3 regions of the Priestia sp. YIM B13486 genome follow, and region 1 is predicted to be linked to each of the others. Evidence: riboswitches for the same ligand, from Rfam matches in the RefSeq annotation. Region 1 holds a riboswitch; each other region holds the start of a gene.
What was found. A riboswitch is a leader RNA that binds a small molecule or an ion and turns the genes downstream of it on or off. The one in region 1 is predicted to bind S-adenosylmethionine.

Region 1 (10,911 bases):
GTTAAAACGCTTGAAATTAGCTTTGAATTTAGCAGCAAGCTCAGTTGCCTTTTGGTTATAAGCTGTTGCATCGTTCCATGCTTTAGAAGGCTGAAGCACTTCATCAGGAACGCCCGGAACATGAGTTGGAATCGATAAACCAAAAATAGTATCTGTTACTGTTTCGGTATTAGCGAGTTCTCCTTCAAGGGCTGCTTGAACCATAGCTCGAGTGTAACTTAACTTCATTCGTTCGCCCACCCCGTATTCACCGCCGGTCCATCCAGTATTTACAAGGTAGACATTTACATTATGTTCATCGATTTTCTTTCCTAGCATTTCTGCATAAGTTGTTGGAGCAAGAGGTAAGAAAGGCTCACCAAAGCATGTAGAGAAAGTAGCCTGTGGCGATGTTACGCCGCGCTCTGTTCCAGCTAACTTACTAGTGTATCCGCTCAGAAAATGGTACATTGCTTGTTCTTTTGTAAGCTTGCTGATTGGAGGTAAGACACCGAAAGCATCAGCAGTTAAAAAGACAATAGCTGTAGGGTGCCCGGCAACGCTTGGCAATACCGTATTATCAATAGAGTCAATTGAATAAGCGGCACGAGTATTCTCTGTTAAACTATTATCATTGTAATCTGCTACTTTCGTATTTTGATTTAACACTACATTTTCCAGTACGGCGCCGAAGCGAATTGCATTGAAGATTTGCGGTTCTTTTTCTTCGGAAAGCTGAATGCACTTCGCGTAGCATCCTCCTTCAATATTAAATACACCAGAGCTTGACCAACCGTGCTCGTCATCTCCGATTAAACGACGGTTTGCATCAGCAGAAAGCGTTGTTTTACCCGTTCCAGATAAACCAAAGAATAATGCAACGTCACCTTCTTCTCCTACGTTAGCAGAACAGTGCATGGATAGAATATTGTTTTGAGGAAGTAAGAAGTTCATCACTGAGAAAATAGATTTTTTCATTTCACCAGCGTATTCAGTTCCTCCAATTAGCACAATGCGTCGCTCTAACGAAAGAATAATGAAGGTTTCAGAATTCGTCCCGTCTGTTTCAGGATCAGCTTTGAACGTTGGAGCTGCTACAATTGTAAACGGCTTCACATCATCTTTTGTTTTTTGTTCGGCTGAAGGGCGAATGAATAACTGCTGAGCGAATAGGTTGTGCCATGCAAATTCATTAACTACTTGAATTGGTAACTGATACTTTTTATCAGCTCCAGCATATCCATTAAAAACAAAAAGTTCATCCTGCTTCTTTAAGTGGGTTAAGACTTTTTTGTATAGCGCATCGAATCGCTGAGCAGAAATTGGCTGATTGACAGGTCCCCATTCAACCGTTTTTGAAGACACAGCATCGCTTACAATAAATTTATCTAAAGGAGAGCGACCTGTATATTTTCCGGTTTCGACTGACACAGCACCTGTAGAAGTCAGCGTTCCTTCGCGTCGAGCTAGAATTTTTTCAACAAGTTGTGGAACAGATAATTGGTGTTTTGTTGTTTTTAATTGAAGCAAACCATTTAATTCGATAGACATATCAACAGTACTCATGTGCACTACCTTCCTTTTTTAGCTATTATTTATTCATTAATGTTTGAAATTTATAATTAGTATAACACATTTATTTAATTATTCTATACTATTTAACTAAAAATGTTTGTGTATTATAAAAAAATGTACGTTATACCTATTTTAGACACATGTATATGTGCTAGGAGCGAAAAAAGTGAAGCTATTTTAAGTGAAAGCCTCATTTTGATCTGTCTTATTAACTAAACTTAGTGATGATTCTTAATAAGGTGTACTATTTCGGAATTTGAGTATGTTACATTAAAACAGATTCAAAAATAAAGAGATGATTTCCATTTGAATGTTGTTGACAGTGAAGCGCTTTTTCATGTATTATATGTCCTTGAACGGATACTCTCTTATCCCGAGCTGGTGGAGGGACAGGCCCTATGAAACCCAGCAACCATCGTCATTTTTTTGTGTAGACGATAAGGTGCTAACCTGATGCAAGGGCACAACCTTGATCGATAAGAGTGAAAGGCTTATGTAGAATTTGATACCTTTCCTCGATACAAGGAAAGGTTTTTTTATATTTTTTAACGTGTAATGAAAATAAGGGAATGAGTACCGTATCACAATGTATCGTATTTATAAGGAGGAAAACTGATGTCAACACAACGTCGTCTGTTCACGTCAGAATCTGTTACAGAGGGACATCCCGATAAAATTTGTGACCAAATTTCTGACTCAATTCTTGATGCTATCCTAGCAAAGGATCCAAATGCTCGTGTTGCTTGTGAAACAAGCGTAACAACTGGTTTAGTTTTAGTAAGTGGTGAAATTACAACTTCTACTTACGTGGATATTCCTAAAACAGTTCGTGAAACAATTAAAGGAATTGGCTATACTCGTGCAAAATACGGATTTGATGCTGAAACTTGTGCAGTATTAACATCTATCGACGAGCAGTCAGCTGATATCGCTGCTGGTGTAGACCAAGCGTTAGAAGCACGTGAAGGTCAAATGTCAGATGAAGAAATCGAAGCAATCGGAGCTGGAGACCAAGGCTTAATGTTTGGTTATGCATGTAACGAAACAAAAGAATTAATGCCTCTTCCAATTTCATTAGCTCATAAACTTGCTCGCCGTCTAACAGAAGTACGTAAAGAAGAAATTCTTCCTTACCTTCGCCCGGATGGTAAAACACAAGTAACAGTTGAATATGATGAAAACAACAAACCTGTTCGCATCGATACAATTGTTATTTCAACTCAGCATCATCCAGAAGTAACGTTAGAGCAAATTCAACGTAACTTAAAAGAATATGTTATTAATCCAGTTGTTCCAAACGAGTTAATTGATGAAAATACAAAGTATTTCATTAACCCAACAGGACGTTTCGTAATCGGCGGTCCTCAAGGAGATGCTGGTTTAACTGGTCGTAAAATTATCGTTGATACTTACGGCGGATATGCTCGTCATGGCGGCGGTGCATTCTCTGGTAAGGACGCAACAAAAGTAGACCGTTCAGCAGCTTATGCAGCTCGTTATGTTGCGAAAAACATTGTAGCAGCTGATCTTGCTGATAAATGTGAAGTACAACTAGCATATGCAATTGGTGTTGCACAACCAGTATCTATTTCAATTGATACATTCGGTACAGGAAAAGTTTCTGAAGAAGTACTAGTAGACGTAGTACGCAAAAACTTTGACCTACGTCCAGCGGGCATCATTAAAATGCTTGATTTACGTCGCCCAATTTATAAGCAAACAGCAGCTTACGGCCACTTTGGTCGTACGGACGTGGAGCTTCCTTGGGAGTTCACAGACAAAGCGGAAGCATTAAAAACTCAAGCTTTAGCTAAATAATAAAAAAATCTCCGTGAAAACGGAGATTTTTTTTATGCCCATTGAATATCTGCAGCAGATTTTTCTACGACACCTTCATATTCTGAAAGCAAATGCTGAAAAATGGCGTCCCATGATTGAGTAAGAGCATAGTGTCTCGCTGCATGGCCAAAGTGAAGCCGCTGGTGCAAATCATCGAGTAAACCTGTAATAGCCGAACTGAATTCTTCTAAGGAGTGAGGTTTGCAAAGGTAGCCGTTTCGCCCGTGCTGAACCATCTGTTTAACTCCTCCTGCATTTGCTGCCACTACAGGAGTTCCAGAAGCAAGAGACTCCAGTACAACATTTCCGAAGGTTTCTGTTTCTGAAGGAAAAACAAACAAATCAGATGATGAATAGATATGAGCAAGTTGCTTACCTTCAAGGAAGCCTGTAAATGTCATATGCTCAGATGCTTGCTGCTGCATTTGTTCTTTTAAAGGGCCGTCTCCCACAATAACCCAGTGAATTTGATGGCGGATATGATCCGGTAGAGATCGTGCGATTTTTATTAAAAAATCAGCGTTCTTTTCTTTAGCTAATCTTCCTACATACGTTAAAATGTAGGGCTTTTTAATATTATATTTAATACGAATATCAAAGCGGTCATAGTGGGGGTGAAATAATTTATGATTTACTCCTCGCGACCAAATAGATACGTTGTGAAACCCTTGTTCTTCTAGCTGCTGTTTGGTCACTTCAGAGGGAGCGAATATTTTTTGTACAGGTTTATAAAACCATTTCATATATTTTTGCAGTGGTACACGCATTTTTTCAAGTTCATAGTGAGATAAATAATCAGCAAAATTGGTATGATAAGAGCCGACAAGAGGAACACCTAATCTTTTCCCGTAATAGGAGCCGCAAAGCCCCATTGTAAAAGGAGTGGCCAAATGAATAATAGAAGGATTGAATTCCTGCAGCTGCTTTTTAATTTTTAGAACGTTTGGCAATGAAAAGCGGCTGTTTGGATAAAGGAAAAACGGCATGCTGGGCGAACGGTGAACATACGTTGAAAATGACTGATCATGAGCAAATTCAGGAGCAAATACCTGGATGGGAATTTGCTTTGATTTGACATACTGGGTAAACTGATAAAGTGTTTTAGCAGCTCCGTTAACTTCTGGAGCAAATGTATCCGTAAATAAAGCAATTCTCATTAGTACTCCTCCTATCAATTAAGTTAAAAATATGTTCAGTGACACAGCACCTGAAAAGATGCCCAGTATCAGGCCTACCATGACATCCGTCGGATAGTGCAGACCGAGATAAATTCTTGAAATTCCTACCGTTACTGCAAGAGGCAAAAGAACGGCAGTGAAGGCTGGATAAACAATCATAAGAGGGGTAACCAACGAAAAAATAGCTGTTGTATGCCCAGACGGAAATGAATGATCTTTTAAGGGATTTTCTAATACTTTTGTATATTTTAATTGAATATAAGGTCGTTTTCTCGGATATAGTTTTTTAGCAATGGCGACAGGAATATGACTAACGGCTAGAGAAAACGCACAAGCGTAAGCGACGGATGAAGGATGCAGAAATAGCAGCAAGCACGCTATCACAATGGTAAACGTGGCTCCGCCAGTGTGAGTTAGTAAACGTAAAAATCTATTTAAGTGCTTTCGATCAAAATGTTGGTTTACGCTTTTGAATAATCGGCATTCGGCATCATATACATACTGAATTAACTTGGCTTTCATAGAGTCGCTCCCTTTTCAATAAATACGTCTTTATTATTCAGTTTAATCTTTAATTGTGTAGGCAGTACTAAAACGATGTAAATTAATATGGAAATTTCTTTACAATTGTGGAGAGAATAGAACATGATTGGAGAGTTTGTGGAGATACTAAAAAAATTCCCTCAGTATGACTTTCTGAGGGAACGTTTCCTTTATAATGAAGAATCAGATTTCTTAATAGATTTATAATACTGCCCTTTTTCTACATATTCTGTACGAATGCGCTGCATATCTTTTAAATCCTCTTCTGTCAGAGTGCGGATTACTTTAGCAGGTCGGCCGAGTGCGAGAGTATTGGGGGGTATTTTTTTACCGGGAGGCACTAAGCTTCCAGCACCGATAAAAGCACCTTCACCAATTTCCGCACCATCTAAAATAATAGAACCCATGCCAATGAGCGCGCGTTTGCGGATGATGGAGCTATGTAAAATAACTTGATGTCCTACTGTTACATCATCCTCAATAAGCAAAGGAGCATTTGGGCTTTGATGGAGTGTTGATTGATCTTGTATGTTTACTCGTTTACCAATAATCGTAGGTGAAACATCTCCTCTAATAACAGTGTTAAACCAAATGCTGCTTTCTTCACCAATGGTGACATCTCCAGTAATCGTGACATAGTCTGCGATGAAGCAGCTGGGTGCAATGGTAGGCATTTTTTCTTTATACGGATAAATCATCAAATCATCTCCCTTTATTAGTTGAAAAAAAGTAGTAAATCTTCTAATGTAAGTGTACAAAGGTTTTTTAAGCAGGTAAACAAAAAAAGGAAGAAGGAGTAACTCAAATGCATAAATGGGAAGCAGTAAATCCAAAAGGCGTTATTGTCATGGTCCATGGAGCAGCGGAGCATCACGGACGCTATCGCTGGCTGATTGAGATGTGGCGTTCGGTTGGAATGCACGTAATTATGGGAGACCTTCCTGGCCAAGGCTTAACAACAAGAAGAAGAGGACATATCCTATCCTTTGATGAATATGTGTATGAAGTGGAAGAATGGGTACGTGAAGCGCAAAAATATGATTTGCCTATTTTCCTGTTAGGTCACAGTATGGGAGGACTGGCGGTTATTCGTACGCTCCAGACAAAAAACCTCCCTATATGGGGTGCGATTCTTTCCTCTCCTTGTCTAGGATTAAAAGAGCAAGTACCGGCTTATTTAGATATGCTATCTAAAGGGTTAAATAAAGTCATGCCGAACAAACTTTTCGATTTAGGTCTCACTGTTGAAAAAGCAACAAGAAACCAAGAAGTTCGAGATGAAGATGAAAATGACTCACTGTATGTTACAAAAGTTTCTGTAAGATGGTACCGGGAATTGATCCAAGCTGTCAACTTAGCTTTTAAAGATATCGATCGTTTGCCTGATGTCCCGCTTCTTGTGATGCAGGCAGGAGAAGATAAAATTATTGAAAAGCTGATTGTTAGGCAGTGGTTTGATGAAATAGAGCTAAGTGAAAAAATCTACAAAGAATGGTCTCAGCTGTATCACGAAATCTTTAATGAGCCTGAAAGAGAATACGTTTTTACATATGCGAAAAGTTTTGTGGATCTTCACATTTAATAAGTGCGGTAAGAAATTGAGGTGAAAATAAATGAAGATTCCGTCTCATCCTATTTCATTAATGAGAAAAATTTATCGAGAAGTGTTTCCTGTCGTTCATCATGAGCTTAATCATTGGCGCGAACGAGCAAAAGAGATTCCTAATAAAGAATTGCGTACTCAAGCATTGGCAAGTATCGATACAAAAACTTTTCATTGTGAAGGAGGCGGTATCCTATCGATTTTAGCGAAAGAAAACATGATTGAATGCGTGAAATTTATTGTTGCCTACCAAACAATCAGCGATTACTTAGATAACTTATGTGACCGCAGCAATTCGCTAGACCCTAAAGATTTTGCCGCCTTACATGAATCGATGCCAGATGCGTTGACTCCTCATGCACCTCTTGGGGATTACTATCGTTTTCGAGCGGATAAAGACGACGGAGGATACTTAGCTGGACTTGTCCAGACTTGTCAGCAGTCCTTGCGAAAAGCTTGTAATTACCATATAGTCTCTTCACATTTATTAGAACTAGCTAATTATTATTGTGATTTGCAAATACATAAGCATGTTGAAATCAAGGAAAGAGTTCCACGATTAGAGAATTGGTTCGATGCTCACCGGCACAGTGTTCCTGAAATGGAGTGGTATGAATTTTCAGCGTGCTCTGGTTCAACGTTAGGAATTTTTTGTTTAGTTGCTTATAGCTTTCAAGAAGAGATGACCGAAGAAATGACGCAGAAAATAAAAGCAGGATATTTTCCTTATATTCAAGGCTTACATATTTTACTCGATTATTTAATTGACCAAGAAGAAGATAAAGCAGGAGGAGATTTGAACTTTTGTTTTTATTATCCTCATTATCAGCAAATGATGGATCGCTTTTTGCATTTTGTCGTAAAAGCGGACGAATATGCTAAAAAACTGCCAGATTATCACTTTCACTGCTTTATCTATAAAGGACTCTTGGGCGTTTATTTGTCGGATCAAAAAGTGCGGGCACAAAAACATGTTCATGTGAATGCACGTAGGTTAATAAAAGCGGGGGGAGCCCTCAGCTACTTTTTCTATATCAACGGACGCTTGTACCGAATGTTAAAAAGATAAGCCATATGCGGCTTATCTTTTTTCAATAGCAATGATGAAGGGAGGGTTGTTTTGCTGATTCATGAAACGATATTGTAAAACGTGAACGTCTTTTTGATCAAGATTTTGGACATGCGTTAGTAAATCGTCTCTTTCTTGTTTCCCTTGTTCGTGTCCATGATAAATAACGAGCACAATCACTCCTTCAGGTGCTAGCAAATCAAGTAACTGCTCAATTGCAGAGATTGTTGTTTCAGAAGTGGTGACAATGTCTTTATCTCCACCTGGTAAATAACCTAAATTAAAGACAGCGCCCGTGACTCGTCCTTTAATAGAACGAGGAAGCATGTTTATATTGCTGTGGCTTTCTTGGATAAGTGTTACTCTGTTTTCTACATGGTATTCTGTCAATCGCTGTTGAGTTGCTTGAATGGCTTGAGGTTGAATATCAAATCCATATACATGACCTGTATCTCCGACTAAGTTAGCTAAGAACAATGTATCATGTCCATTTCCTGCTGTGGCATCAATCGCGACATCTCCTTGGGCCACAGCATTAGTGAGCAATGTGCGGGCAAAAGGCAGGATACGTTCTATTTTCATCTTTCCATCAACTCTTTTTCGTAATATTTTCCTTGATAGCTTTGACGATGTTGGAGCTCTTGATCAATGGCATTTAATACGCTCCACTTATTTACGCTCCACATCGGTCCAACCATGAGGTCTATCGGTCCATCGCCTGTAATACGATGAACAATCATCTCAGGAGGGAGTACTTCGAGCTGATCGCATACAAGCTTTACGTATTCTTCAAATGAAAGAAATTCAACAAGGCCCTTTTCATACTGTTTGACCATAGGAGTTCCTTTTAGTAAATGAAGCAGATGAATCTTGATTCCTTGAACGTCTAATTTTGCTACTTCACGTACGGTTTCCATCATCATATCAGGTGTTTCTAAAGGCAAACCATTAATGATGTGAGAACAAACGCGAATACCGTGTTTTCGAAGCTTTGCTACCCCATCTACATAGCATTGATGATCGTGTGCCCGGTTAATAAGCAGTGAAGTTCGTTCATGAACAGTTTGCAGTCCAAGTTCTACCCATAGATAAGTTCGTTCATTTAATTCAGCCAAGTATTCCACCACATCGTCGGGGAGACAGTCAGGGCGCGTGGCGATAGAAAGCCCAACAACTCCGGGAAGCTTTAAGACGGCTTCATATTTTTCACGAAGCTCCTCGACAGGAGCATGAGTATTAGTAAATGCTTGAAAGTAAGCAACGTATTTTCCGTCTTTCCACTTATGATGCATTTTTTCACGGATTTCATTAAATTGTGTCACGAGGTCATCCGCTCTGTTTCCGGCAAAATCCCCTGAGCCGGCAGCACTGCAAAACGTACAGCCGCCGTGAGCTACCGTGCCGTCTCTGTTTGGACAATCAAATCCTCCATCTAAGGCTACTTTAAATACCTTATGGCCAAAGTGGTTACGTAAGTGGTAATTCCAGGTGTGATAACGTTTGTTTTCAGATTTATACGGAAATGGGTTTGTCTGACTCAAATCAGCAACCTCCTTTTTACATGCAATATACATCAACAAATTGTATCAAAAACGTGAAAAAGTGCCAAACAAATTTAAGGATGCTTATATTTAACAGGTTCTTCTTGTCGTAAAGGGAAGTAAAGTTGCGCAAAATAAGACAGAAATGAACGAATAGGAGGAATAGAGAATGACAACTCGTCAAGCAGTGGATCAACTTATGCAACAGTGTGAAGATGCTATTCGCTTTGGACAAGGCCAGTTGCAGGAAGGCATGAAGCAAGAACATTATAACGACACTGAGTATACAAAAGCACAGGAAAAATTAGAAAATGCTTATAAAGAAATTGAAGAGTTTTCTCACAGTGCAAATGCACAGCAAAGAGAGCAGCTATATCGCATGCGCCTGCAAGTTCAGCAGCTGCAAAATAAATTGATCACAACTCAGCATTAAGGAGAGGATTTTATGGCAACGCGTTCAAATCAAAATAATCCGGAACAAAAAACAAAAAACGGGATCAACAGCAATGACATTGAGCTAGGAAAAGATTTTGATCCGGTAAAAGAATTAAAAGCACGAAACAGCAAGCGTGCACAGCCGGTTCGTTCGAAGCAAAAGTAAGCGATAAAAAGGTGGTTTTGCATGATATTGTCATGTGAAATCACCTTTTTAAATAGTCAGCGAATTTTAAATAAATTGTCTATATGTAAAAGCATTGCGAACCCTTTAAGAAAAGACTAGAATGTACGTTGGCATTCGAATAGATAGGGGGGAGATCAATGCCTAAATCACTTTGGTTTTTGATTATTGGTATGCTTGTAAACGTAACGGGAGCTTCATTTTTATGGCCTCTCAATACAATTTATATAAATGAACATTTAGGAAAGTCGTTGTCCGTCGCAGGAGTGGTTCTTATGCTGAATTCTGCTGCAAGCGTAGTAGGAAATTTGCTTGGAGGAACGCTTTTTGACAAAATCGGAGGATATAAATCCATTTTATCAGGAATTATTATTACTCTTATTGCATTAGTGGGACTCGTGTTTTTCCATGGTTGGCCTACATACGTTGTTCTCTTGGTTGTTGTAGGGTTTGGATCTGGTATTGTGTTTCCATCTATGTATGCAATGGCAGGGTCCGTTTGGCCACAGGGCGGAAGAAAAGCATTTAATGCGATGTACGTTGCTCAAAATGCAGGAGTAGCTATTGGCGCCGCGGTAGGAGGCATTGTAGCGTCTTATTCATTTACGTATATTTTCTTAGCTAATACAATTTTATACGTTATTTTTCTGCTTATTGCTATTTTTTCATATCGCCATATTTCGGTTACAGTTGGGCAAACGAATGTCCTTAATGAAGCTGGGAGCATTGGGCATAAAACGAAGCTGACTGCTCTTCTTATTTTATGTACGGGGTATGTCTTATGCTGGGTGGCGTATGTTCAGTGGCAAACAACGATTGCTACGCATACGCGTGAGCTGAATATACCTCTTTCTAGCTACAGTTTGCTTTGGACGATTAACGGGATTTTAATTGTAGTCGGTCAGCCTTTGATTGTACCCATCATTCAAAAAGTAGCAAAAACATTAAAAGTACAAGTCCTAATT
Region 2 (10,911 bases), on a different contig from region 1:
TTTTATAGTATAAACAAGTCAAAAAAGAAGTATGTGTCCACTTTATAGGAAACAAAGAAACCACCGATTTCTCGGTGGTAGTAAAAAAATTAATCATCTTGTGCACTAAAATCGGGCTTAGTAGCTCCAATTTGTTCGAGTTCACGTACAGCGGCTTTGTAATTCATAGGAGTTAAAAAACCTTTTAAATACTGCTGCTGAGCAAAATCGAGTAATTCATTACTTGACTGCGGCTCATACTGTTTCACCGCAATAAAAGCTTCTTGAAGTTCGTTCACATACATGTAAATTCCCTCCTAATCCCCATTTGTGCCACTACGTATCGTAGTATCACTTGTTCTTATCGTACCATATATTTAAATAATCTCGTTTTTTTGAAAAATTTAAACTTTCGACAGAAACCTACATATTTTTGAATGTGTTTTCCAAAAGTACAAGTAGACGAACGTCACCTCTTATTTCTGCATACATACTATATATTATGTAATATTGAAAAGGAGGTATTGATTTTGCATGTATACAAGTAAGCATTATCCGTATTATGAGCAACATCAACCAGAACGTTTTGATTTAAGTCAGGTACATCCATTTCCGCAGTATCATCAGCAGCCATGGACGGAAGCTTATATGCCGCAACATCCGTACGCTCAGCAACAAATGCCTTTTGGTCCTCAGCAAATTCCCTATATGAACGGAATGTACCAGCAGCCCCTGTACAATAATGCAGGTGCGCCTTTTAATCCATACCCTAAAGCTCAGCAACAAAAGCCTCAGCCTTCTCAATTTCAGTCATTAATGTCTCAGTTTAAATCGAGTGATGGCAATTACGATATGAACAAGATGATGAATACTGCGGGGCAGATGATGGGAGCCATGAACCAATTAACATCCCTAGTAAAAGGGTTTTCCGGGATTTTCAAAGTATAAGGACTAGAAGGTGTTTTCTAGTCCCTGCTTATTATTTTTTCTTTTGATTTTTCAAATAGGTTTCTCCAAGAAGTGTAAATACTTCATTGTAAGTTAATCCAGACTGAGCATTTAAACGTTTAACTTCTTCGACATCTGTTGTTGATGAAGTTGAAATTTGATGCTTGCTTTTTTTCATAAAACCTCTCCTTCTCTATGTAAAATGAATAACATCGCATCTTAGTATATTTCCAAATGTGCTTGTTCTATAAGTGGAAAAAAACGCCGAAGACACTCATGGTTCTTCGGCGTTTTTTTTCAATAAAGATGAATGTTTAGAGAAATTAAGAACGACGAGAGCGGCGAGTAGAACGACGAGAGCGGCGAGTAGAACGACGAGAGCGACGAGTAGAACGACGAGAGCGGCGAGTAGAACGACGAGAGCGGCGAGTAGAACGACGAGAGCGGCGAGTAGAACGACGAGAGCGGCGAGTAGAACGATGAGAGCGGCGAGTAGAACGATGAGAGCGGCGAGTAGAACGACGAGAGCCGCGGGTAGAACGGCGAGTGCTACGAGAAGAGCGACGCTTTCTTGTTAGTGGACCGGCAGTTGGCTCTTGAAACATAAAAGATTTTAATTCTGTACATTCTAGAGCTTCAGCAGCCTCTTTAATTTTTTCAGCTGTAATATGCAATACAAAAACCTCCTTGTCAATTGGACTAGGTCTTGCATTAATAGAATACGCACTGATGCTTGTCCTTGATATGAGTCAAAAGTGGAGTTTGCACAAATAGTTGATGCGGTGGGGTATCATGGAGAATTTACCCTTCATATACTTTAATAATTGAAGAAAGGTGGTCGAATAATGAAGCAAAAAGAAATCCCTCAATACGCTCTGTTTGTGAATGTAAAAGATTTAAAAGAAATGCAAAGAGATATTTGGTCAGAAGAAGCGGTTCAGGCAACGATGAAGTTTAACAAAAAACGCTACGATATTGATTTGCTGCTAAGAGGCTCCCATATTCGGAAGATGAAGAAAAAGTCATATTATATTGAATTTTATTCTCCAAAAATATTTCAGCGCGCCAAAGAAATACACCTAAACGCCGAATACAAAGATCCATCACTTATGCGCAACAAATTGTCCCTCGATTTTTTCTCCTCTTTAGACGTTTTATCTCCTCACTCTCAGTTTGTCACTCTTAAGATTAATGGGAAAAATGAAGGGATATATCTTCAGCTCGAATCGGTAGATGAACTATTTTTGAAAAAAAGAAATTTAGCGGATGGATCCATATTTTATGCAGTGGACGGAGATGCTAATTTTTCTTTGATGAGCGATTTGGATAAAAGGCCGAAAACAACTTTGTTATCTGGATATGAAGATAAAGCAGTGAAAGAAGGGGATGAGGAAAAATTAGAAAAGTTTATATTTAATCTTAATACGTGGACAAATACGGAATTCGAACAGAATATTGAGAAGTATCTGAACGTCGACCGCTACTTATCTTGGTTAGTCGGTATTATTTGTATGCAGAATTACGACGGTTTTGTCCATAACTATGCCCTCTATCTAAATCATGAAAGCGGGCGCTTTGAACTGATTCCATGGGATTATGATGCAACTTGGGGAAGAGATGTAAATGGAAAAGTAATGGAAGGAGACTATGTCCGTGCACAAGGATTTAATACGCTTACGGCTCGCTTACTGGCGGTGAACAGCATTAAAAAGCGATATATTCAAAAAATGAACAATGTTCTAAATAATCAATTTACAACAGAATGCATGAAACCAATCATTTATCAACTGCATGAGTATATTGCTCCCTATGTATTAAAAGATCCTTACGTAAAAGATAACTTGGAACAATTTTATAAAGAACCCGAATTTATGCTGTCTTTTATAAAAGAACGAACAGCGTATATTGAAAATAACCTTTTGACTCTTTAAAAAGAGATAGATTTATAGGCAATTTATAGGCAACAGTGGATTTTGTTAATAATAGGCAAATGCAGGAAATCAATAGCTGTACATGATACGTATATATACAGTATGAATGACCAATAAGGATAACTAATAAGGAGGAAAAACAATGAGTAACTATTACTATGGCCAAGAACAAGGGCAAAATCAAAATCCACGCCAAAAATCAAGCCAAAAACGCAGCCAAAATACACAAATGCCTGATAAAGGCTATTCTTCTCACTTCAAACCCCTAAAAGGAAGAGTGGTGACCGTTTATCGTGGAGGACCTGAATCTAAAACAGGTTATTTGGTTGACGTGCAATCAGATTATTTAATCTTAGCAGTGGAAAGCAACAATAACAATAATAACAATAATGGTGAAAATAACAACCAAAACAACCAAAATAACCAAAATAATAATCAACAAGAATATACACTTGTATATTATCACTTAGCACATGTAAAAAGTATTACTGAAGATACTATGTCAAATTCGGCACAAACGTTTACTGGAATTAGCACAGAATTAGAGTTATATCGAGGAAAAACTTTTGCTACAACTTTATCATTGATGAAAACTAAATATGTGCAGGTTAACCAAGGTGGACCTGAGAAAAAAGCAGGTCAGCTTCTTGATGTCTTAGGTTCATTTGAATCTGCTTATATAGTATTGCTCACAGAGGACGACGGTGTCATCTATATTAATACTGAACACGTTAAGAGTGTGAGTGAATATCAAAACAACAATGGAGATCAAGCTAATCAATCTGCAAATGAACTCTTAGTGAGCCAAGAACCAGAATATATGAAATCCAAAAGCTTTAACGATCTTTTTGCCCACCTTTCTCATAAATGGGTATCAATCAATAATGGAGGACCTGAAGCTGTAGAGGGCGTGTTAGTACAAAGCCGAAATGGTACATTTACACTTGTGCAGAATAATCAAGTATTACGCTTACAGCCAAGACACGTTAAAACCATTTGTGTAGGAGCAAAAGGGGCTTTTAAGCAAAACGATAACAATCAAAATAATAATGAAGAAACAGAAGGAAATGGAGAGACTGAAGCTGCAAAGTCTACAGAAGAACGTACAGGAAGTCGCACGGGCGGACGTAAGGGAAGCCGCACAGGTGGACGCACAGACAATCGCTCTCAAGGACGCCGTACGGGAGGACGCACAGGCGATCGCTCAGGAAGACGCCGTACGGATTCACGCTCTTCAGCACCGGCCGAGAAAGTTATTAAAACGAAAAATTATCGTTGGAAAGCATGATGAAATGGAACATAAAAGGTGCTTATAAAGCACCTTTTCTATCATATAGAAAAAAGGAGGAGAATGAGTATGAGTATGAATCATTATATCGATAAAATTGTGGAGTTAGATATTTCAGGTAAAACGACATTTGTTGGCAGACTTATTGATCTTGGATTAGATATTATGGTTTTGTATAATGGACATGATTATTTGTATATTCCTCTTTTACACATGCATCGTTTGCGGGAAGTATCGGAAGAAGACTATACGGTTTTACGTGAAATAGAAGAGAACTTAATAGAAGAAAGTCAGCGGATTTCTTATCGTAATATTTTACAGCAGGCAAAAGGGAAATTTATTGAAATTTATGTAACGGGAGGGAAATCATTGCATGGCTATATCACAAGCGTGCTGAATGATTATCTTGTGTTTTATTCTCCAGTGTATAAAAATGTCTTTGTTTCTCTGCATCATTTGAAATGGCTTACCCCTTACAGCAATGAGTTGACCCCTTATTCTTTAAGTGACAAAGAGCTCCCAGTAAGGCCCGCCTCTGCACCTTTTGTCAGAAACTTTGAAGAGCAGCTTAAAAAATATGAAAATCAACTGGTCGTATTAGATTTAGGGGATCAATCAGAAAAAATTGGCGTACTTAAAGAAGTTTCTAATAATATTGTTGAACTAATTACGGCAAATGGAGAAAGTGTGTATTGGAAGTTAGCTCACGTAAAATCTGTGCACTTGCCTTAGAAAAAGAGACCTCGCTTTCGTCTCTTTTTTTTATGTGCTTATCAGGACAAGTATATTGAATAAACAAATGAGATGATTTAAATTTTTTAGAAAATTATGTTGACAATAAAGAAAATCTTTATTAAAGTTATTAACAACAAACGTTAACCACTAACAATTATATAGAACTCTTATCAAGAGTGGCGGAGGGACTGGCCCTGCGATGCCCGGCAACCATCAAATGAAACATTCATTTGAACGGTGCTAATTCCTGTGGAACATCAGTATTGTTCTAACAGATGAGAGAAATCGTGTATAAACGAACACTCTTTCATCTGTGAAGAGTGTTTTTTATTTTGAGTTAAGGAGAGAAATAGATGAAAATTGAAACTTTATTAGTTCGTTCAGGAGTAGGTCGTGACCCTTCAACAGGTTCTATTACAACACCCATTTACCAAGCATCAACATTTGCTCATCCTGCTTTAGGGCAAAGTACAGGATTTGACTATGCACGTACGGCAAACCCTACTCGTACAGCATTGGAGGAAGCAATTGCTGCTTTGGAAAAAGGAGAAGTAGGAGTAGCATTCGCTTCAGGGATGGCGGGTGTAATGGCAGTTTTAGCACTATTTAAAAACGGAGACCATTTAATTGTATCAGAGGATTTATACGGAGGAACGTACCGGGTACTAAATGAAATCTTTTCAGAGCAAGGAATTACTGTTTCGTACGTCAACACAGCCCATCTCGAGCAAGTAAAAGATGCGCTTCGTCCCAACACAAAAGCTTTATTTATTGAAACACCTACGAATCCAATGATGCACGTGACTGATTTGCCAGAAGCAATTGCGTTAGCTAAACAGCATGATTTGCTTACCATCGTTGACAATACCTTCATGTCCCCTTATTATCAGCGTCCTTTAGAGCTTGGAGCAGATATTGTGATACATAGTGCAAGCAAATACATTGGGGGTCATAATGATGTAGTTGCTGGTCTTGTAGTGGCTCGATGTAGTAGCTTAGGAGAGAAGATTCGTTTTTATCAAAATGCAGCTGGGGCAATCTTAGGTCCACAGGATAGCTGGCTGTTATTACGCGGTGTTAAAACACTAGCGCTTCGTATGGAAAAGCATAATGAAAACGCACTGAAAATTGCAAATTGGCTTACTGCTCATGATCTCGTGGAAAAAGTGTATTACCCTGGTCTTGAAACACATCCAGGCTATGAAATCATGAAGAAACAAGCAACTGGATTTGGAGGCATGATTTCTTTTGCTGTCTCACACCCTGACATCGTGTCAGTACTTTTAGAAAATGTCAAAGTTATTACATTTGCAGAAAGCTTAGGAGGCGTGGAAAGTTTAATGACATTCCCAGCTCGTCAAACACATGCTGATATTCCGGAAGAAATTCGAAATCGTGTCGGAGTAACAAACTGTTTACTGCGATTATCAGTTGGAATTGAGCACGCAGATGATTTAATTAAAGATTTGAAGGAGGCATTTGATGCATACCAACAATAATAAACATAGATTTGGTACGAACTTAATTCATGCAAATACAGGAATTGACGGTCATTTTGGAGCGGTTAACGTACCTATTTATCAGGTATCTACATTTAACCAAGAAGATGAGACGAACAACGGCCGCTATGACTATTCTCGTTCAGGAAATCCAACTCGTGAGGCTTTAGAAAACACCATTGCTCAGCTAGAAAATGGATACGCTGGTTTTGCTTTTTCATCAGGTATGGCTGCTATCTCATCGGTGTTATCTATTTTTGAATCAGGGGATGAAATTTTAGTTTCACATGATACGTACGGCGGGACATATCGTGTATTAACACGGTTATTTTCAAAGTTTGGTATCAAAACAACTTTTGTTGATACAACGAAGGCTGAGAAAGTAGAAGAAGCTATCACAAAAGATACGAAGGCTATTTATATCGAAAGCCCTTCAAATCCATTTTTACAGGTAACGGATATTAAAGCAGTAGCAAGTTTGGCGAAGGAGCGCAACCTCCTTACAATTGTGGATAATACGTTTTTAACACCTTATCTACAGCAGCCGATTGACCTTGGTGTAAATATTGTGATTCATAGTGCTACAAAATATATCAGCGGTCACAGTGACGTCATTGGCGGTCTAGTTGTGGTAAGCGATGAAAAGCTAGCAGAAGAAGTAAAGTTTGTACAAAATGCTTTTGGTGCTATCTTAGGACCGCAGGATTGTTTTTTACTGCTTCGAGGAATTAAGACATTAAAAGTTCGTTTAGATCAGCAGTTAAAAACAGCGCTGCAGTTTGCAGAGTGGCTTGAAGAACAATCTCTAGTGAGCCGTGTATACTACCCGGGCTTAAAAAGCCATCCGGACCACAAACTGATTTCAGAACAAGCAAATGGATACGGAGCTATGATTTCTTTCCAAGTACAGGATGAAAAAGTAGCGCGACATATTTTACAAGGAGTCAAATTGGCTTCAATTGGCGTTAGTCTAGGTGCAGTTGAATCCATTCTAACGCATCCTGCAACAATGTCTCATGCGAGTATCCCAAAAGAAGTGCGTGAAGAAAAAGGAATTACTGATTCACTTCTTCGCCTTTCAGTAGGGTTAGAGGAATTTGAGGATTTGAAGCAAGACTTTAACGCTGTTTTTCAAAGCTTAGAAGAAAAGGCGTTAATTAAATAAAGAAAAGAGACTGGGACAAAAGTATTGTAGTTAAAGTTAAACAAGAACTATTAATCAAAATTACTGATTAATAGTTCTTGTTTTTTGTTGTCACGGTGAACGTAGGTTTCATCTATTTCGTTGCTTCTAGCGGTTCAGTTCCTTTATCCCATTTGTTCGTCTTTACACTAGATTGATATCCGTTATATACAGCTATCTAAAAGGTTTGTGTATAGGGACGTAAGCGCAACTTTTTCATCAGAGGAAAGACTGCTGTTTAGAATTCTTTTTATGCCAAGGTGATATTTTACATACGGTGTTTGCCGGACGCGTGGATGAGTCATTTCATCTTTTAAATCCTTCATAATGGCTTCGTGAAGCTGATCTTCACTTGTCATGGCTTGTTTAGAAGCGAACGAACGGTTCAACCATAGGGTTTGATAAGCTGCTAGTAAATGTTCAGAAGTCATTGTGCAAAGAGCTCCTTTAGATTAGTTTCTTCATTATAATAATCTATAGTTTACCATAAGTATTAATACGTGTACGTAACTTTTACAGAAGCAGATACAGTCAAGAACTGAGCTTGAATAGGGGGAGAGGCTGCTAATAACTTAGGCGAGGAGCCAGATGACTGATAGACGGGGCCTTCTTCGATTAAAATGGGGATTTGGTTAATAGGGAGCTGCAGCGTGTTGGCAATGGTAAAGGCCTTTTCTTTAGCGTTAAGCAAAGCTTTACTTATCGCTTCTTGTTCATATTTATCATCATTTGTAACGTGGAATTGAAGATCTTGCGCTACGTTGGCTCCGCTTGAAAAAGTAGCGTTATAGACATCGCCAGCTTGTTTTACATCTTGTACTCTTACTCTAAATAAGTGCTGTACTTCGTATCCAGTAAGAGTCGATTTTCCATCACTGTAATCATATTTAGGATTTATGGTGAACGAAGCTGTTTCAATTTGCTGGTCATTGATTCCAAGTTTTTTTATTTCTTGCAGCAAAGTATTTGAAACAGCTGAATTTTCTTTTAAGGCTTCTTGAACGTCTCGGTTTTCCGTGCGGGTTCCAATCGTCATGGAAATTTCATTTGGAACTGCTGAAACACTTCCTTCACCAATTACTTTAATTTCTCTATTTTGTGTATCTACGCGCAGTTGCTGTGTAGGTTCGTAAGGGAAATAAGAATGTTGCATGTAAAAACCCTCCTTAATCTGTCTTTAGTACATATATATGACAACATGGCTTGCATTAAAAGCAAAAAGTACACAAGTTACGACTTGTGTACTTTTTTTACTATTTTGTATGCTGTTCTAATACGCTTTCCATGTTTCTAAATTGATCTTCTACAGCTTTTGAAGGCTTTTTTGTTAACAGACTTACTACAATAACAGCCAGTAAGCTTAAGAAAAATCCAGGAATCATTTCGTAAAGGGCATCCTTCAATGGAGTATTTACCCAAATTAATACTGTAGCAGCACCTACAATCATCCCTGCAAGTGCTCCCCATCGAGTCATACGTTTCCAGTAAAGACTTAGTAAAATAGCAGGACCAAAAGCTGAACCAAATCCAGCCCAAGCATATCCAACCAGTCCTAAAATCGTATCACTAGGTTTTAAAGAAAGCAAAATGCCAATAATTGCAACACCTAAAACCGCAGCTCTTCCAACCGTTACAAGCTCTTTGTCAGAGGCCTTGCGTCGGAAAAATGTTTTATAAAAGTCTTCTGTAACAGAGCTTGCCGTTACAAGCAGTTGAGAAGAAATAGTACTCATAATTGCGGCCAATAAAGCTGCATATAAAAATCCAGTAATTAATGGATTAAATAAAACATCAGCAAATTTAATAAAGATTGTTTCAGGATCCCCAAGTTTCATCCCAGTTTGATCCACATAAGCAATTCCAACAAGACCGGTTAACATAGCACCAACGATTGATAGGATCATCCAGCCCATACCGATACGACGAGCAGGCTTTAATTCTTTAATAGAAGAAATCGCCATAAATCGAACGATAATATGAGGTTGACCAAAGTAGCCGAGCCCCCAGGCTAAGAAAGAAATAATCCCTACTACGGTTGTCCCTTTAAATAAATCAAGGTAGGTTGGATCGATATTTTTAACAATATTTATTGTTGTTCCAACGCCGCCTAAGTCAGTAAAGGCTACAATGGGCACTAAAACGAGGGCAATGAACATAATAACGCCTTGCACAAAATCTGTTAAACTAACGGCTAAGAAACCGCCGAACAGAGTGTAGGCAATAACGACAGCAGCCGTTATAAACAGTCCGATTTGGTAATTCAAACCAAATGCCGATTCGAATAATCGTCCGCCTGATACCATACCAGCTGAAGTGTAAAGAGTGAAGAAAATAAAGATAACAATCGCTGATACGGTTCGAAGAATCTTGGCATGGTCGCCAAAGCGATTTTCAAAAAAGTCTGGAATTGTAATGGAGTCATTCGCTACTTCCGTATAAGTGCGAAGACGCGGAGCGAGGATTAAATAATTTAAATAAGCACCAATAGATAAACCTACTGCAAGCCATAAACTTGAAAGACCTGTCACATACATGGATCCTGGAAGCCCCATTAACATCCATCCACTCATATCTGAAGCGCCAGCTGAAAGCGCAGTAACGGCCGGACCTAGTCCACGTCCGCCTAGCATGTAACCCGATACGTCCTGAGTTGTTTTTGTGTAGGCATACCATCCTATTCCAAGCATTCCTACAAAATAAATGCCCAGTGAAATATAAACACCAATATCCACCAAATCTCCCCTTTATGCATTTTTTATGCATGAAACGAGCAGTGCTCGCCATGCAAACATCTTATGGTTTCTAAAACTAACAAACTTTTCCCTTACTATCAACCCACAAAACCGTAAATTACCTAAGTCTAAAATCCCCTAAGCCTTTATATTATAGAAATGAAAACGTTTTCAAAATAAAGTAAAATAAAAATATTCAGAAATTTATAAGCGCATTTTTTATGCAATATTTTATGCAATAGGTAAAATGAAAAGAGCATTTTATAAAATGCTCTTTTAACATTCATGTATATTAGTGTGAGTTCGGGAATACGCGGCGAACAACTTCTGAAAACTCATCAAACAGTCCAGAGACTGGTTTGCCGGTTTGAAGCTTGTCTACATATCCGTTCATACGGTTTACAAAGTCAGGGTTTGTTGATACAAACACTCGATGAACACTGCCGTCAGCTTTTCTCACTTCATGTGCGATCTTATGCTCCATATCTTTTGTGAGATTACCTTCTTTGTTATCGTCTAATACAGCTGCTACGTAAGCTGTATGATCGGTTACGATTACGTTAGCATCTTTAACGTTTTTTAATGCTACGATACGATCAGCCGCCACATCGGCTAC
Region 3 (10,911 bases), on a different contig from region 1:
GTGGCGCCTTTTCTTTTAAAATATTTGAGTAAAAGCTACAATTAAAATCGTGATCCCACTTATTAACGTTCCAAATTGACTCAATGTAAATTTTCCAATTTGAACATTTGCGGCTTTTTTCCCCACCATTACTCCTAGCCATACGGTTATAAAACTGCCAAAGGCTGATGTAAGCGAAATAGCTAAAGGCGATAAACCAAGCAAGCCTGCTCCCAGACCGGTTGTAAGTGCATTTGCTGAAAGTGCAACACCTAGGACACTGCTTTCGATCCAACCAATATATCGTACGTTTTCTTGACCACTACTATCTAATTCATCACTTCCGTTATTTCTTTGGGATCCAACTAATAAAATAATGCGAATCCCGATTAGCGTTAATAATACGACGGCTACAATAACATGGAACACCCCTGGCAAGATGGTTGAAATCCACCTGCCAAACATAATCCCCACCATGCTAAAGAGGAAACAAATAGCCGCTATCAGTAAATTAGAAAGCCATTTTATTCTTACCTTTCGAACTCCGTATGATATTCCCACACCGAAGTTATCTATACTCGATGATAGTGCAAAACCTAATATGAATAACCATTCCATTTTGTACTCTCCTTTTATTGATAATGTTGAGGAGATTTGCTTCCTTGTTGCATATATTGTTGATAAACCTTCAATAAAATGATTACTGCGCGTTGAAAAATATAAAGAGGTGAACCGCTATGTCTAACATCCAAAATGATCAAAGCCTTGGTTTGTTATTAAGGTCTTTATTAAAGGAAAATGCTTTATCTATGCGGAAACTTAGCTCACTTACGGGGATTGATACGGCAACTATCTCACGGATTATAAATGGAAAACAGCAAGCAAATCTACACCATTTAAAACAATTTGCGCACTATTTAAATACTCCTCTTGAAGCATTAATTGACCCTGCTGGAGCTGCTTCAAACAATACAGAAAATGAATTAGAAACAGGCATTCATTACTCCATTGATAAAATTCAAGAAATACTTAAATCTTTTAATATAGTAGATACAAACTTTACGATTGAACGTGTCGAACAAGAACTAACAAAATATAAGCAATATGCACAGACAGACGAAGGACACAGCATGATTTGTAATAACTTTCAAACCAAAATAGAGCAAGTCGGCAGCGTCGGAACCTTTATTGATCAATTAAAGCAAATGTACCTTGAATATTGTGATGAAAAAACATCAGCTTCCAAGCGCTCAATATTGGGAAGTGCGCTACTGTATTTTATTTTGCCTACCGATATTATCCCAGACTATGTCTTTCCAATCGGCTATTTAGACGATGCAATAGCTGTACAACTGGTAATGAATCAACTTACGGAATAACAATGGATTTCTATTAAGTGAAATGAACGCGGCATACCGTTCTCTATTTATTGTGAAAATGGAACTTTTTCTTGATCATGACGATGAGCAGGTACATATTCTATTGCTTTTTTTAATTTAAATACTTTCTTTGGCGCAATCTTTTTAATCACTTTTTCTTTTTTGCATAGCTCATGGTTACACCTATGTGCACACATACCTAAAGGGATTTTCTCTCCGAAAAATGGATCTATATAAAATCCATTTTCAAACAGCTTACTCTTAATAACATTTTCATTTTGCAATCTGCAGCAAGTAACGCAATAGTACATTCGTTTTCCACTCTCTTTCTTATATTTGATTTTGAAACATCTTATGAGAACTCATCAACACAAGTGCTTGTTCCTATATTAAAATTTGAAGAAATCTCAACAGGCATTGAAGCATACTCAACACACGTCCCTTACAAACATATAGTTTAATCATGACAGCATGAAGAGTTTCATACTTTGAGGAGGGAGAATGATGAAAGCAAGAGGTGTTGTGAACGCTGTAATGGGGATTTGGCTCGTTATTGCCCCTTAGATGCTTGGGTTTTCATACGATGCAGGAGTTACTTCAGCGAGCATTGTATTTGGGACCCTTCAAGTGATCATGTCTTTTTGGGGAACTAACAAACTAGAGTGGCAGTCACAACAAAACTGGACTTCGCTTATTACTGGATTATGATTTGTTCTTTTTCCCTTTATTTATTCATTAACAGATGGAGCGCTTTAGTCTAGCATTATACTTTAATTAATGATCATACTATTTAGCTTATGGAGCTTGAACTCTAAATCAAAACTAAACACTGTTAGTTAAAGAACGAATAATATTCCACTTTTTGCTTAAACTACTCAAGATACCGCAATGTATCGACTATGTGAGAATAATTCTCCTAGCAGAAAAGCTCCCTACGGAAATACATAGGGAGTTTTTTCTGCTTTTTATGTAAAGCCCACACGGATTCAGTAAACATAATGTACTTTGTAGGAGATAACAAAGGTGCCCCTGATTGCTAGAAGACACCTTTGTGGACTCTAGAGAAAGCTAATCTTTGATAACCTTTATTTATCTCTACTCATGCAAAATAGATATTAACGAACTTTTTCTTCACGATCATCTCTTCTTTTAAGACCAAAAAGACCAACTAGTCCTAATAATCCAAGTAGTTCCCAAGGTGAATCATTGTCATCATCCACATCAGTTGCTGTAGTGACATTTCGAGTATTTACGTCATCGTTATAAGTATTTACGTTATCATTATAATTCGCTCTATCTACGTTATTGTTTTCAGCATTAACCGGCAAGATGAAAGTCATCATAGCTAAAGCTAACGTACATAATAAAACAGACCACTTTTTTCGCATACTTTCTCCTCCTTTCCTTTTGTTAATAGATAAAGTTCCCAACGTTATTGGTTACTATTCGCTAAGTAGATTTATTGTTTGAAACTGCTCATTAATACCTACCTTAAAGAAGCCAAATTAATATGAATATATTTATAATTTATTAAGCAAATTAACTAAAATGCAATGAAGCATCACTCATGAAATCTAATTACATCATAGAAAAAACTTCCTTTTTTCTAACTCTAAGGTAGTTTTTTCATTTCTGGCCCTTAAATATTATATAAATAACTATTTTACATAACCGCTTCTTCCAGAACAAATCAAAAAAAGAACCCTAATGAGAGTAAGGGTTCTAGATGGTTCACTTTTATAGAATATGCAGTTTTTATACAATTCTTATTTATAGGCTATGATCAATAGGGATAGAGAAGGCTGCATAAAAGCCTGCCGTTTATACCTATGTTAAAGCAAATCAAAAGTAGTATTTACATTTAAAAACATGTTAAAATCTAGTAGTCATTTATGCTGAGATACGTATAAATGAACCCTTAAAAAAAAGCAGCCTCGCTTGCCAATGCCGAGGCTGCTTTTCCTTATTTTTCAAGGACTTTTGTCTTAAAAATGGGCATATCACCCGCGAACAAATACTTAGAAATCACATATTATAATATATCTTCTAAGTGAAGGAGGTATGCTATTATAGAAAACTTAGTTAGCTATATTAAAGATTTAGGCTTTCCAATTGCCCTATCTTTTTACTTACTTGTTCGCATTGAAAGCAAATTAGATAGAATTACAGAACTGCTTCAAGTTCTTATTGAAAAAAAGGACAAGCAATAAGCAGAATGCTATTTATACCCAAAGCGAACTCGTTCCTTCGTTTTCAAGATGCAGCACGTTCACTTCTGTTCCTTTGTCATATCCATGCTCTCCACCTGGAAGAACAATCAGCGCGTTTGCTGCAGCTAATGATGAAATAGCCCCTGACTTGTCCATGCCAACAGGCGTCACAACAAGCTTTCCGCCTTCGTCTGAAATCTCTCCTCGCACCATTCGCGTAAAAGCATTAGGTTCTTTGAAACGGCCGTTTAATACCGCTTTTGTTTTATGTAAATGAGGCGCTGGTGAATACAAAAAGCTGCGAACAATCGGACGCACAAACAGTTCAAACCCCACATAGCAAGCAGATGGATTTCCTGATAGTCCAAACAGCAGCTGTCCGTTTCGTTCTGCGACTGTTGTGACGCTTCCTGGGCGCATCGCAATTTTGTTAAACAGCACATTCGCACCAAGCTTTTCATAAATAGCCGGCAAATAATCATAGTCGCCAACGGATACCCCGCCGGTTGTTAGTAGAATGTCCACTTCTTCAAGCGCTTTTTCTACCGCTTCATAGCAGCGGTCAAAATCATCTTCAAGCTTTCCTAAGTATTTCGGAATTCCCCCGCTTCTTACAATTTGCGCAAGTGCCATATAGGAGTTGCTGTTGCGAATTTTTCCTGGTTCTAACGGCTCGTTCACATCAAGCAGTTCGCTTCCTGTTGTTAACACGCCAACCACCGGTTGCTTCACCACGGCTACATCCGCATAGCCAAACGTAGCTAAAAAAGCCGTGACGCCCGGATTGATTCGCGCCCCTTTGGAAACAAGCACCTCTCCTTTTTTTGTTTCTTCTCCTTTTAATGCAATGTGTTCCCACTTTGAAGCAGGCCGGCTTAACGCCATATACATTTTGCCTTCTTTTTCATACGACTTCGTTACTTCAAGCATCACAACCGCATCACACGAATGAGGGACCTGCGCTCCTGTCATAATACGCACCGCTTGAAACGGCTTTACTTCTTCTTCAAAGACAAAGCCTGCACCGATTTCACCTACAACTTCGAACTCCATAGGATGTTCACTTGAGACTTCTAGGCAGTCTTGCGCTCGAACCGCAAAGCCGTCATAAAGCGATTTATTAAAATGAGGAACGTTTTGATCGGCGATAATATCTTCTCCTAAATAGCGTCCGTAGCTTTCGGTGATCGATACGCGTTCGATGCTTCCTTTTCTTTTATAAGTCATGACTTTTTCAATTGCTTCAGGAATTGAAATAGGTGTTCTGCTTTCTAACATACATTCTTCACTTCCTTTATGTCTGTTCACTTTTTACGCTATGGTGTAAAATCATAGCATATCTCACTATTTCTATCATACAACAAAATTTACTGAAAAAGGATGAAAACACCGATGTCTTCTTTTACACATTTTAATGACCAGGGCCGTGCCAATATGGTCGATATTAGCGAAAAATCTATCACGCGCCGCGTCGCAACAGCTCGTTCAAGCATACTTGTTAACAAAGAAATTCACGAAGCCATTGTAGAACATAAAATTGGAAAAGGCGACGTCCTTGCTGTCGCACAAGTAGCGGGAATCATGGCAGCAAAACGCACGTCTGACATTATTCCGATGTGTCACCCTCTTTTATTAAAAGGCGTAAACCTTTCATTTGACTGGGATACAAGCAATGATCAGTACCGTTTATTAATAGAAGCAACTGTTAAAACGGAAGGCTCAACGGGCGTTGAAATGGAAGCTTTAACTGCCGCTTCTGCCTGCGCTCTAACCGTTTATGATATGTGTAAAGCCATTGATAAAGGCATGATTCTCGGCGAAACGTATCTGCTTGAAAAATCTGGCGGCAAAAACGGTGACTACAAGCGTACGGAAGCGTAAAGGAGGTACATAATGAGCGTACATGAACATAAATCCAAAGCAACACAGCCCGTTCGCTGCAAAGTCATTACGGTATCAGATACACGCACAAAAGAAACCGATAAAAGCGGCGCGCTAATGATCCAACTTCTGAAAGAACACGACATGCAGGTCGCTTCCTATGAAATTGTAAAAGACGACCAAACGTCGATTCAACAAGCGATACTTGCCGGATGCAGTGCTGAGGACATTGACGTTGTTCTCACAAACGGCGGGACTGGCATTACAAAACGAGACGTCACAATTGAAGCCGTTCAAGCGCTGATTCATAAAGAAATCGTTGGGTTTGGCGAGCTGTTTCGCATGCTGAGCTACACCGAAGACATTGGCAGCGCAGCAATTATGAGCCGGGCAATTGCCGGGACGATTAACGAAAAAGCCGTTTTTTCTACACCAGGATCAAGCGGTGCTGTTCGTCTAGCTATGACCAAGCTGATTTTGCCTGAACTTCGCCACGTTGTGTGGGAATTAAACCGGCAGCGCTGACAAAATGCCTATGCACACGCATAGGCATTTTCATTAATCATAGTCTTTATGTACCCACTCATCTTCTGGAATGCCTAAATCTTCTCCGGAAAAACGCTCTTCTTTAAACGGATCTCCTCTAAGATGAAAGCCGTTTTGCTCCCAAAAGCCAGGATGATTTTCATCAATAGCTTCAAAGCCTCGAAGCCATTTAACACTTTTCCAAAAGTACAAATGCGGAACAACCAATCGCAGCGGATATCCGTGCTTAGCTGTAAGCGGCTCTCCGTTAAAGGAATGAGCGAGAAGAATATCGTCTCTCAGTAAATCTTTTACCTCAATGTTTGACGTATAGTCATTATCTCCGTGCAGCATGATGTATTTACTTTTCAACTCCAAGCCAACTGCTTTTAAAAAGTCTGTAAACAGCACGCCCGTAAATTCATTATCAAGCCTTGTCCATCTGGTTACGCAGTGAATATCACATTTCACCGTTGTTTGCGGCATGTCCAATATATCTTGATACGAAAGCGTCACTTCCTTGTTTACTAATCCAAACACTCGAAGCGTCCACTCCTCTAAGTTATACTCCGGCACGTCGCCTTCATGTAAAATCGGAAAGCGCTCTGTCACTACTTGCCCCGGAGGCACTCTTCCTTCATACTTTGAATCAATTTCTGGTGTTTTCATTCGTTTAATACGGTCTGCTTTGTTCAAATTATCACCTCGTTGTTTTTGCACATAAAAAGCCCTTCCTTAAATAAATAAGGAAGAGCTTTGTTTCAGCTTCTTCCTTATCTCTAAGAGCGATACACTCTTAAGGATTTGGCACCATTCTGTCATAGACAGCGGTTGCCGGGTTTCACAGGGCCAGTCCCTCCACCTCTCTTGATAAGGAAACAAATTGTATTTGTTTTATGTAATAAAGTCAGTATTAAGCTTTTTGTCATAATTGTCAATATTATTTTTCTTTTTCGCAAAAAAACTTTAAAAACAGATAAGGTTATAAGGTTTTAGTCTACTAAAATACCATGTAAAGCCTTTACCCTTCTCCATCAATCATCGTATACTTCCTCGCAAATCGCTTATAGTAAATTTGCTCATCCTCTTGTCCATCGTTAAAAACAAGTCGGTTATGATCAATATCTTTTTCTTTTAACATATAGCCTTTTTCATTCATCATATGAATATATTCATCTAAATGTCCTTTTTTCACCATATAGTGAAGAGCATCATCTGAATCTGTAGTCCTCGCTACATCTTGACTTCCCACTTCTAGCTTGAATACAGCTGTTGCTGTTTGAATCGGACGGTAGTCTCCAAACACTTTTTCCCAATTTAATAGCAGCAGCGCGCCGGAAATTATTATACATCCTCCAGCCGCCAAGGTTAGTACAAATCGTTTTGACACTACTTTCTCTCCTTTACATTCTTTTTCTTCTATTTAATACAATAGATTGTCCTAAACTTGTTTTTACGCCAAGTACTAGATACACGGCTGCACCTACAGTAATTGAAATACAAGACGTGCTCATCGCAAGTGAAGATGCGGACAGCTTATTTTCTAAAAAATAGTGAGAAGCATAATTGCCAATAACCACAGCGGCTGACATTACACTTACTAATAAAACAGGTGTCAACGCAGCTTGTCCCAGTGATTGAACTCGGTAAGAAATGGATTTTTCAATTAAATAAAAGTTATATATAACCGATACACCATACCCTCCGTAAGTCGCGACAACCGGTCCAATTTCTCTTAAGCTTGAAACCAGCAGTACGTTTAATACTATCTTCACAACAATTCCTAAGCCCAAGCCTAAAATTAGCTTCTTTTGCTGATTAATTCCTTGGAGAATTGCGGCTGTTACTGTAAAAAGAGCAAATAAAATGGCAGCAGGCGCGTACCATTGTAAAACAATTCCACCGATTTCAGGACTGTTTTTTTCTCCAAAAATCATCATATATACCGGCTTGCCTAATAAACAAAGCCCCACGGCAGCAGGAAGAGTAAAAAATAACAGCAGCTGCAGCGTTTTTGTAATTTTCCCTTTTACTTCCCGTAAATTTCCTTGCACAAAGGAAGACGTAATGCCCGGAATCAGTGACATGCTGAAGGCAGTCGCTAACGATACTGGCACCATCACCAAAATCTGGGCTAATCCAATAACGGAGTTGATCGTTTCAGCTTTAGCTTGTCCATATCCTATTGATTGAAAGAGCATGTTAATCGTAAACGTATCAATATTTTGATAGATAGGAATAGCTAAACCAACTAATACAAACGGAACGGCGTACGTTACAAGCTCTTTGGACATTGAAGAGAACGAAACGGACTTATTATTCTTTCCGCTGTTCACTTCTTTCATAATCAACCGCTTGCGCTTCAAATAAACCGCTCCAAGAATCCCAATTCCCCCTACGCCTCCAATAAACGCTCCAAACGTGCCGATTCCAACAGCTTTTGTCATTGTGCTATGAAAAAGGTGAATAACAGCGTATGCTCCTGCTAAAATGAACAACACTCGCACTATTTGTTCAATAATCGTACTTAGCGCGGACGGTCCCATAGACTGGTTACCTTGAAAGTAGCCTCGTAATAGACTCATAGGCGGGATAACAATTAAAGCAAAGCTTACCATTTGGATGACATACACTACGTCTTTTTGACTATTTCCCGAGGAATCTTTTCCGTTAATGACTAGTTCAGCGAGCCACGGTGCCATCGTATAGAGGACTAAGAAACCTATTATGCCCGTTATTGTCATTAATAGAAGTCCTGCTTTTAACAAATCTTGTCCCGCACGGTAGTTTCCAAGACCGTTATATTTCGATACATACTTCGAAACAGCAAGCGGAAGACCCATTGTCGACAAGCTTAGCATCAAGGTATATGGACCGTATGCATACTTATAAAGCGCGTAACCTGACGTTCCCACTAAGGCTGTGAAAGGAATAATATAAATAAAGCCTAAAATCTTTGTTAACAAAGAAGACGCTGTTAATAAAAGCGTACCTCTCATCAAATTTTTTTCCATACATCAAAACTCCAGAAATAAATATTGTATTTTTAACAAATACTTGATTTATTGTATCATACTTACAATTATTATCTAGTTTTTTATAAAACATTAGAACCCTCTCTATATTACGTTTTTTACCTAATAAAGGAATATAAACCAATCTTTTCACCTATGATAAATGAATCGTTTTTTGCTTTTTACTTTATCTGACGTTTACATTCTAAAAGACGTGTTACATTATATATATCAGTTACCAACTCAACTAAGACTCCTTGATTATTCTGGCCTACCTGTTCTTTTAGGTAGACTGAAGTTTCTAAATCGTTATTTATAGGAGGAAAAAATCATGAAAATGAAACAACGACTATCAAAAGCAGCGGGGGCTGCAACGATTACAGGAATTGCTGCGTTTGGATTTGCTCCTGTCGCTCAGCTTGATACACCAGCACATGCAGCTACATCTCAAGAAACAAGCAGTCAAAGTCAAACAGCTGTAAAAAACATTAATGAAATTTACAACGCCGCAGTAAAAGGTGAAGTGCCACGCTTAACGGCAGACTTCAAAATTGGCAAAACACTGCGTCAAGACGTTCGCGATCAGTTCGGTCCGCCGCCTGAAGGTTCATCAAACAACTTTGACTACTATCATGCGGAAATGGGTCACCCTGGATACGCATTTGGCTATGACCAAAATAACGTCATTAACGAAATCCGCTATTTTGGTACAAATGTAGAGCGTCAAACAAATCTAGGCTCCATCACCCAAGCTAACTTAAAGAAAGAATTAGGTCAGCCGAACTTTACAGGCAAAGTAAAAGGTGATGGTACTACTCAAACGAAGTACACCTATCACGCCGGCGCCTATGATCTTGAATTCATTTTTGATGATAGCAAAACGTTAAATCACGTTAATTTAGTTAAAAAACCTTAAGTAATAGAAAAAGTAGCAGGCAGCCTGCTACTTTTTTTCATGAAATAAAACCAATGCTGAATCCGCTACGTGTTCATACCCAATCTCCATATAAATCTTGTTAGACGTAGGATTTGTCATGTCTGTGTATAAACTTGTTGTTTGAAATCCTTCGTCTAGCATAAGCTGAGAAAGCGTGGATACACAGCTTGAGGCATAGCCTTTTTTACGTTCTTTTTGAGGCGTGTATACAAAGTTAATCGTAATGTTATAGGCCGTTGGACGCGTAGCATTGGCAATCGACACATACTCACCGTTCACTTCCCATAAAAATAACCGTCCTGCTTTAATAAAAGCTTCTCCTGTTTTGGCAGCTTGTTCTTTTGATACAGGGTCTCCAATGACGCCCATAAACTCCCAAACCCATTCTGTCACGAGCGGAAGATGCTTCAACCTTGCTTTTACCAGCACTCCGTCAGCGTCCGCAGCTTTTTTTACTTTGTCTAACCGATAAATGCGCTGATCCATTTTTAAAGAAGCTTCTTGATTTTTTAAATCTGCTAGCTTTTGAGAAAGATATAAAACCATTTGTCTTTCTCCAACTAAGCCCGGTATGTCGATTTCTTGTAACAGCTCTGCCGCTTCGCTTAGTTCAACCTCCGTTAGCTGCTGTATCTGAGACAGTATGATTTGCTTAGGATGGGTTTGCAGCAACACAAGCGCAGCACGGCTGTCTTTTAAAATAACACCCATAAAATTTGGTTTGCTGTTTTCCTGCAAGCTGTGTAAAATGCCAAGCGCTAAGTTATGAAGAATTTCATTTTTCGCTAAAAGCGGTTCTACATGGTTTTTAAACTCCTGCACTTCTCTATATTTACATAGCTCAATCATTTTCTTTGCACCTCCATCTGATTTTCCATTTTTCAGTAAAAATATTCTAACATAAAAAAGCTCTTCCTAGTTTCCTAGAAAGAGGTTTTTTAGAGAACGTTATTAACTTGATAAACATACATCGTACGTATGCTTCG

Region 2: linked by a shared signal. The riboswitch ahead of ACFX4G_RS17185 (trans-sulfuration enzyme family protein) and the one ahead of metK (methionine adenosyltransferase) in region 1 are both predicted to bind S-adenosylmethionine.
Region 3: linked by a shared signal. The riboswitch ahead of ACFX4G_RS20620 (sulfite oxidase-like oxidoreductase) and the one ahead of metK (methionine adenosyltransferase) in region 1 are both predicted to bind S-adenosylmethionine.

What each region holds. Positions count from the first base shown of each region.
Region 1 covers NZ_JBHZOZ010000001.1:788,048-798,958, reverse strand. The annotation lists gene pckA (phosphoenolpyruvate carboxykinase (ATP)) at 1-1,545, opposite strand, end outside; SAM riboswitch class I at 1,920-2,037, shown strand; gene metK (methionine adenosyltransferase) at 2,170-3,372, shown strand; gene ACFX4G_RS04015 (glycosyltransferase family 4 protein) at 3,405-4,550, opposite strand; gene ACFX4G_RS04010 (phosphatase PAP2 family protein) at 4,569-5,093, opposite strand; gene ACFX4G_RS04005 (gamma carbonic anhydrase) at 5,285-5,812, opposite strand; gene ACFX4G_RS04000 (alpha/beta fold hydrolase) at 5,920-6,696, shown strand; gene ACFX4G_RS03995 (tetraprenyl-beta-curcumene synthase family protein) at 6,728-7,786, shown strand; gene mnmM (tRNA 5-(aminomethyl)-2-thiouridylate-methyltransferase MnmM) at 7,799-8,368, opposite strand; gene mnmL (tRNA modification radical SAM protein MnmL/YtqA) at 8,365-9,327, opposite strand; gene ACFX4G_RS03980 (YtzC family protein) at 9,497-9,760, shown strand; gene ACFX4G_RS03975 (hypothetical protein) at 9,773-9,928, shown strand; gene ACFX4G_RS03970 (MDR family MFS transporter) at 10,087-10,911, shown strand, end outside.
Region 2 covers NZ_JBHZOZ010000006.1:121,577-132,487, reverse strand. The annotation lists gene ACFX4G_RS17220 (YppF family protein) at 90-284, opposite strand; gene ACFX4G_RS17215 (YppG family protein) at 514-927, shown strand; gene ACFX4G_RS17210 (hypothetical protein) at 959-1,105, opposite strand; gene ACFX4G_RS17205 (CotG/ExsB N-terminal domain-containing protein) at 1,251-1,601, opposite strand; gene ACFX4G_RS17200 (CotH kinase family protein) at 1,773-2,858, shown strand; gene ACFX4G_RS17195 (spore coat protein) at 3,088-4,146, shown strand; gene ACFX4G_RS17190 (DUF2642 domain-containing protein) at 4,216-4,878, shown strand; SAM riboswitch class I at 5,046-5,163, shown strand; gene ACFX4G_RS17185 (trans-sulfuration enzyme family protein) at 5,235-6,380, shown strand; gene ACFX4G_RS17180 (trans-sulfuration enzyme family protein) at 6,364-7,545, shown strand; gene ACFX4G_RS17175 (hypothetical protein) at 7,728-7,994, opposite strand; gene ACFX4G_RS17170 (SIMPL domain-containing protein) at 8,057-8,716, opposite strand; gene putP (sodium/proline symporter PutP) at 8,817-10,295, opposite strand; gene ACFX4G_RS17160 (YhcN/YlaJ family sporulation lipoprotein) at 10,588-10,911, opposite strand, start outside.
Region 3 covers NZ_JBHZOZ010000009.1:24,718-35,628, forward strand. The annotation lists gene ACFX4G_RS20580 (manganese efflux pump) at 16-597, opposite strand; gene ACFX4G_RS20585 (DUF1232 domain-containing protein) at 717-1,358, shown strand; gene ACFX4G_RS20590 (DUF3973 domain-containing protein) at 1,406-1,669, opposite strand; gene ACFX4G_RS20595 (WGxxGxxG family protein) at 2,474-2,746, opposite strand; gene ACFX4G_RS20600 (YvrJ family protein) at 3,449-3,568, shown strand; gene ACFX4G_RS20605 (molybdopterin molybdotransferase MoeA) at 3,581-4,846, opposite strand; gene moaC (cyclic pyranopterin monophosphate synthase MoaC) at 4,961-5,449, shown strand; gene ACFX4G_RS20615 (MogA/MoaB family molybdenum cofactor biosynthesis protein) at 5,462-5,974, shown strand; gene ACFX4G_RS20620 (sulfite oxidase-like oxidoreductase) at 6,008-6,670, opposite strand; SAM riboswitch class I at 6,745-6,851, opposite strand; gene ACFX4G_RS20625 (hypothetical protein) at 6,996-7,364, opposite strand; gene ACFX4G_RS20630 (putative polysaccharide biosynthesis protein) at 7,378-8,988, opposite strand; gene ACFX4G_RS20635 (YjgB family protein) at 9,320-9,904, shown strand; gene ACFX4G_RS20640 (GNAT family N-acetyltransferase) at 9,932-10,774, opposite strand; gene ACFX4G_RS20645 (2-methylaconitate cis-trans isomerase PrpF family protein) at 10,877-10,911, opposite strand, start outside.